Regions from separate parts of the Kribbella ginsengisoli genome, predicted to be linked through region 1. Evidence: riboswitches for the same ligand, from Rfam matches in the RefSeq annotation. Region 1 holds a riboswitch; each other region holds the start of a gene.

Evidence for each region. Region 1 has a riboswitch for cobalamin ahead of ABD768_RS17105 (ribonucleoside-diphosphate reductase subunit alpha). Riboswitches for the same ligand answer to the same signal wherever they lie in the genome.
Region 2: linked by a shared signal. The riboswitch ahead of ABD768_RS24300 (ABC transporter substrate-binding protein) and the one ahead of ABD768_RS17105 (ribonucleoside-diphosphate reductase subunit alpha) in region 1 are both predicted to bind cobalamin.
Region 3: linked by a shared signal. The riboswitch ahead of cobN (cobaltochelatase subunit CobN) and the one ahead of ABD768_RS17105 (ribonucleoside-diphosphate reductase subunit alpha) in region 1 are both predicted to bind cobalamin.

What each region holds. Positions count from the first base shown of each region.
Region 1 is NZ_BAABAA010000004.1:135,913-138,107, forward strand. It holds gene ABD768_RS17100 (serine hydrolase domain-containing protein) at 1-524, opposite strand, end outside; cobalamin riboswitch at 641-778, shown strand; gene ABD768_RS17105 (ribonucleoside-diphosphate reductase subunit alpha) at 1,042-2,195, shown strand, end outside.
Region 2 is NZ_BAABAA010000007.1:168,626-170,820, forward strand. It holds gene ABD768_RS24295 (FecCD family ABC transporter permease) at 1-271, opposite strand, end outside; gene ABD768_RS24300 (ABC transporter substrate-binding protein) at 268-1,284, opposite strand; cobalamin riboswitch at 1,307-1,490, opposite strand; gene ABD768_RS24305 (hypothetical protein) at 1,776-2,195, opposite strand, start outside.
Region 3 is NZ_BAABAA010000001.1:1,074,204-1,076,398, reverse strand. It holds gene ABD768_RS04760 (C2 domain-containing protein) at 1-242, opposite strand, end outside; gene ABD768_RS04755 (maleylpyruvate isomerase N-terminal domain-containing protein) at 284-940, opposite strand; cobalamin riboswitch at 1,103-1,230, shown strand; gene cobN (cobaltochelatase subunit CobN) at 1,268-2,195, shown strand, end outside.

The DNA of each region.
Region 1 (2,195 bases):
GCCAGCGCCGAAGAGATCGGTGAGCCGGTCGCTCGTCGGACGACCTCGCCGAGGATGAAGCCGAAGGTGACCGCGTGATACCCCACCCGCTCCCCCGGCACCCACCAAGGCTCCAGCGAAGCGATCACCGAACACATCGCCTCCCAATCGCAGAACCGCGACAACGTCAGATCCGCAGGCACCGCCGGTACGCCGGCCGAGTGCGTCAGCACATGCCGGATCGTCGTCCCCTCCTTGCCATGAGCCCCGAACTCCGGCCACACCGAAGCCACCAATGTGTCGTACGACAACACCCCCTCCTCCACCAGCACATGGACGACGGTCGACGTCACCCCCTTCACCGTCGACGCGGCATAGAACAGCGTGTCCGACGCAACCGGCCGACCGGGAGCGGCCATCCCCGCCACGGCATCCACGATCAACTCGCCCCGGCGATAGACAGCGGCCTGCACGCCGTTCTCCGCACCCGACGCCACCAGACCCTCGATCGCGTCCACAACCTGCTCCTGCAATAACTCGTTCATACCAGCTCCTCGTTGACGACTCCCGGTACCGGGTCGGAGCCGCTGCGCCAAACTTGACATCGCACCCGAGATGCGTTTTTCACACAAGATGTGCGACACGCGGCGCGTCGAGACACTAGATGTGGGGTTCAGCGGGTTAAGGTCACATCACTGGTCGACAGGGGAACCCGGTGGAAATCCGGGGCTGCCCCGCAGCGGTAAGCGGATGAAGCAGTCCCGTGAGCCCGAATACCTGCGACCGGTGCGCGTGCCGCCGGCACGCGCTGTCCGAGACCTCGAGGGCGGGTCGCAGGGCGAGCAAGCGACAGGTCGTGCAACGCCGGTGTACCGCACCGGCGAGGAAGTCCCAGCAACTCGGTGCACCACCGGCCGGTCGGCGCAGCACAGTGGGTCGGTGCGATGGCGCCGCGCCGCGGGTGGCGCCGGGTAGAGCGGGCTGCGCGGCTCTGGTGCGGGAACTCGTCGTGCGCTTCCCCGGGGTCCCGGTCGTCAAGAGACTCGCGTGGAGAGAGCGCTTGTGACCATCGTTTCTGCGGGCAAGGCGGCCCAGGCCGCACCCCCGAACCAGCTCACCGTCGTCCGCCGGGACGGCAACAGCACCGCCTTCGACCCGACCAAGATCTCGGTCGCCCTCAGCAAGGCGTTCCTCGCCGTCGAGGGCAGCGAGGCCGGCGCCAGCCACCGCGTCCGCGACCTGATCGCCGACCTCACCGCCAAGGTGGTCGACGCGCTGACCGGCCGCGGCCGGCACAGCGTGCAGGTCGAGGACATCCAGGACCAGGTCGAGCTGGCGCTGATGCGGGCCGGCGAGCACCAGGTCGCGCGCGCCTATGTCCTGTACCGCGAAGAGCGCGCCAAAGCCCGTACGCCGGAGAACGCGGCCGAGCTGAGCACCAGCGACAGCACGAACAACACACCCGCCCGGCCCGTGATCAACGTCCGCGCCGCCGACGGCAGCACCACTCCCCTGGACGTCGACCGGCTCCGCGTCATCGTCGCCGAGGCAGCGGCGGGCCTCGACGCCGTGGATGCCGAGCTGATCCTCGACGAGACGCTCGGCTCCTGCTACGACGGCATCGCGCAGCATGAGGTCGAGCTCGCCCTGGTGATGGCGGCTCGCGGGTACGTCGAGACGGAACCGGAGTACAGCTACGCCGCTGCACGCCTCCTGCTCGACCAGATCCGTCGCGAGACGCTCGGCCGGGTGCACGGTGAAGCGCGGCAGGCGAGCCAGGCCGACATGGCCACGGCGTACGTCGACTACTTCCCTCAGTACATCCAGACCGGTATCGACGCGGGCCTACTCGACCCCGAGCTGGCCACGTTCGACCTGGCCAAGCTGGCTGCCGCGATCAAGCCCGAGCGCGACCTCAACTTCGCCTTCCTCGGCCTGCAGACCCTGTACGACCGGTACCTGCTGCACATCGACAAAACAAGGTTCGAGCTGCCGCAAGCGTTCTTCCTGCGAGTAGCGATGGGCATCTCGCTGAAGGAGGAGCACCGCGAGGACCGCGCGATCGAGTTCTACGAGCTGCTCAGCTCGATGCGGTTCATGTCGAGCACGCCGACCCTGTTCAACTCCGGTACGACCCGCCCGCAGCTGTCGAGCTGCTTCCTCACCACGGTCGACGACGACCTGTCCGGCATCTTCGCCGGCATCCGCAACAACGC
Region 2 (2,195 bases), on a different contig from region 1:
GCAGGCCTACCGCAGTACGGGGGAAGCGCAGGTACCGGATCACTCGGTCCGTGTCCGATCCGGTGAAGTCGGCCGCCGCGACGAAGACGTCATGCGGACCGAACCACTGATTCCCGGCCACCAACGACAGCAACACGGCCCCCAGCAGCACGACACAGGCGACGGCGAGCCCGCCCGCCCGCAACCCGCCGCCCCTTACCCGGCCAAACCCATCACGGAGACCAGAGCCCTTCACCGCGTCCGGGCCCTCGACCGCGACCAGGTTCTTCACTTGACCAGGTCGGGGTGGATCAGCTTCGCGATCAGTTCGGTGGAGTTGGCGCCGCGTACGCCGGCCGAGTGGTGCGCGAACAACCACGGATACACGTGCTTGTTCTTCACCGACTTCAGATTCGCGTACGCCGGATTGCTCAAGATCTTCTGCACATCCGGCTGGACCTGCGCCTCTGTCAGCGACGCGTCGCAACACCCGCTGATCAGCACATAGTCGGGGTCGCGCTTGATGAACTCCTCGACGCTGACCTTCACGTTCCGCTTCGACGTCAGGTCGGCGAAGGCGTTCACCCCACCGGCCTGCTTGATCAGCACCGACCCGAAGTCCGGCCCACCCGACACCGTCAGCCCGCCACCCTCCAGCCCTGGGCGCAGGATCGCCACGGTCGGCCGGTCCGCACCCTTGACCTTCGCCTCAACAGCCGCGATCCGCTTCTGCTGGTCGGCGATCACCTGCTCGGCGCGGTCGGAGACGTCGAACAGCTTGCCGAGATCGCGCAGATCGGCGTACACGTTGTCCATCGAGACGGTCGACGGGTCGATCGCCTCGTCGCCCTTGCCGTCCGCGGTCGGGCAGAGCGGGCTGAAGATCCAGGTCTGCACGCCGAGGTCCGACAGGCTCTTGCGGCTGCCGAAGCTCTCGTCGCTGCCGCCGCCACCGAACACGTCGTTGAAGCCGGAGAGCACGAAGTCGGGGTTCTGGCTGAGCAGTTCCTCACGACTCGGCAGGTTCTTGTAGTACTTCGCGTCCTGCTGCGCCGCGGCGTACTGCGGCAGCACCTCCGCGTCCAGGTACGCCGTCCCGACCAGCCGGTCCGAGATCCCCAACGCGTGCGCCATCTCGATCGCCGGCTGGTACGCCGCGAACACCCGCTCAGGCGGCCCGTCGACGGTCAGGTCGATCCCGCAGTTCTTGACGGCGACGGCACCGGCGGCCGGCCCCGCTGTGGCGGCACCTCCGCATCCGGTGGCCAGGGACAGTACGACGACAGCAGCAACCAGCGTTTTCACGCGCGCCTCCAGCACCTCGTGGACGGTGTGACACGCCGTGGCCGGTCTCCTGGCTGACGGGAACCGCGCTCCAGGGTCTGACCTTCCCAGCCAACCTCGGCCAGTGGTCTCCACAACAGAACAACCCCGGAACATCCCGATCACAGTGGCGAGGGCCGCATCGGCATCACACCGATTTCCCGAACACCACGACCCCGCAACCGTAACCCACCTGCAACCCAGTCGCAGAAACCACCCCGGGAACAGGATGGTGAACCGGTTCAAGCACCAACGGAGGGCGGGCACCCCTGCGCGAGAAGGACGACAAGTCGGCAGGATCCCCAACCCCAGCCCCCAGCCCCCAGCCCGAAACATCTCAGGGGTTAACCCCTGAGATGTGGGGTTGCCCAGCGGGATTCTCGGGGGGCAACCCAGCAACTGAAGGGTTAACCCCCGAGATGACGGTGGGCGGCGACGGTCGGCGGGGTCAGCGGGGGTAGAGGTCGGCGGGGTCAGCGGGTGTAGAGGCCGGACATGGTCAGGACGAAGCTGGCCATGTCGTCTTTGTCGGTGGTGCCTGCGGGGAGGGGGACCAGGTCGACGATCTTGTCGGTGCCTACTCGGATGATGGAGCGGCCGGTGACGGTGTCTACGTAGGCTTCGTCGCCGAGGGGCATCGGGAAGGAGGTCGCGGCCTTGCTGATCGGAGCGGTGATGGCTGCGGCGTCCTTGACCCGGCGGACGGTGGAGTAGAGGACGCGGGTCTTGGTGAGCCAGGCGCAGACGATGTCGCCGGCGTCGGTCTCGCCGTCGCGGCGGACCGAGGCTTCGATCCCCATCACCTTCGTGGCGGCTGACGTGCCGCGCTCGCACTCCGGCCGGGTGATGTACGGCGCAGGCTCCGGCAGCCCCCCGGTCTGTTGGGCCGCGTC
Region 3 (2,195 bases), on a different contig from region 1:
TTCGCGTCGTGACGCTTCTTGCCGGCCGTCTGCTCCATGCTGTCGAAGACCGCACCGGCTGCGATACAGCCGAAGATGCCGTCGGGCATGCGCAGCTCGCGTTCGGTGACCGCATGCGCGAGATCGTGCGGCACGCGGTGCTTGCGCGAGTACGAGAACAGATTGAACTCCGCCCCGTCCGCACGCCGGATCAACGTAAGGCTCTCACCACCACGCGGGTCATGCAGAAAGGTCAGTCGCATTGCCCCAGAGTGTCCGCCCTGTCGGCCCACGCGCCACTGGTTTAACCAAGCACGAGGGGCAACTTCTTGGTGAGCTCACCGAGTTGCGTCTTCTCCAAGTCGGACGGATCACGGCGCCCGGTGCTGATCAACAGCACGTCCTTGTCGGACCAGCTCGCAGGAAACCCAGCGCCGGCGATCTGCTCGATCATGTCCCGGCTCTCGGCGAGGCCTTCGATCGATGGTCCTGGCGCTTGCGGTAGGTGAGCGACCAGATCGAGGTGGTGCAGCGTCCACTCCAGCACGTACGCCGAGAGGTAGTCGCTCACCGTCAGCACCATGTCCTGCGTGCTGACCCGCGTCCTCGGATCAGCCAACTCGGCCGCCCGCCCGGCCGCGGCACCCACATCATCGAGATGAAACTTGAGCAACCCCGGATCCCCGTACGCCGCCGCCAACCGAACGATCAACGCATCCAGCGGATCCTCACCAGCAGCCGCCGCCTCAGCCACCGCCCAATAACTCACCGAGTCATGCGTCGCCTCGGCCTCGCTAGGCGTCACCAGCGTGATCAACACATCCTGCGCATCGATCACCAGATGACAAACCAGATCCCGCACCAACCACCCCGCACACCCTGACGCCTCGCCGAAGTCGGCATCACCCAGCCCAGCAACCGCCGCCCGCAACGCACCCCAAGACTCCGAGAAGAGATCCACCCCAGCAAGCTAATGCGCCACCGGTCCAAGCCGCACACAAGAGCAGGCAGTAGTCCCCACACCGCCGACGTCCTGCGATCGATGCGCAGGCGTGGGTGGGAGTGTCGAGGCGTGTGAGCGACGGTGGAGCAGGCGGAGCTCGACCGTGGGGGAGTAGTTGCCGACGTGGTCGACTAGAGTCGTGCTGTCATCGACGGCTGTGCAGGAACCCGGTGTGAGTCCGGGGCGGTCCCGCCACTGTGACCGGGGGTTTCCCGGGAGTCAGGAACTGCTGCTGTCGTACCTGCCACCTGGGGCGTGGACACCCCGAGGAAGGACCGGTCGCGCGTGCCCGCGAACCTTTTGCTGCTCTCCACTGCCGACACCGACTTGCTGGCCGCTTCGCAGGCTCAGGCCGGATGGAAGGTCGCCAACCCGGCGCGGGTCGAGCTCGATGACGTTGCCACCCTGCTTGACGGCGTCGAGGTCGTCGTGGTCCGCCTGCTGGGCGGTCGCCGCGCCTGGGAGGAGGGTCTCGACGCCGTCATCTCCTCGAACATCCCCACCGTCGTGCTCAGTGGAGAGGCAGCGCCCGACGCCGAGCTGATGTCGATGTCGACCGTCCCCGCGGGCGCGGTCACCGAGGCGCTCGCGTACCTCCGTGAGGGCGGCTCCGAGAACCTCCAGAACCTGGCGGGCTTCCTCAGAGACACCATCCTGCTCACCGGCGACGCATTCGACCCGCCCAAAACCCTCCCGACCTACGGCATCCGCGCCGGCCGCACCTTCACCAAGGACCACCGCCCAGTAGTCGGCATCGTCTACTACCGCGCCCACGAGATCTCCGGCAACACAGCCTTCGTCGACGCCCTCGCGACCGCGATCGAGCAGGCCGGCGCCCAGCCCCTTCCCCTGTACTGCGGAACGCTGCGCGGCCTGGACCCCACCCACGCGGACAACGCCGACCTCTTCGCCCTCCTCAAGCAATGCGATGTCCTCGTCACCACCCTCCTCGCGGCCGGCGGCACCGTTGCCTCCAACGCAACGGCCGGCGGCGACGACTCCTGGGACGCAGGCGCCCTCGCCTCCCTCGACATCCCGCTCCTCCAAGGCCTCGCCCTCACCTCGACCCGCGAGCAGTGGCTCGAGAGCGACGCCGCGATCAGCCCGCTCGACGCTGCCACCCAGGTCGCGATCCCCGAGTTCGACGGACGCCTGATCACCATCCCGTTCTCCTTCAAGGCGTACGACGCCGAGGGCATCGCCAGCTATGCCC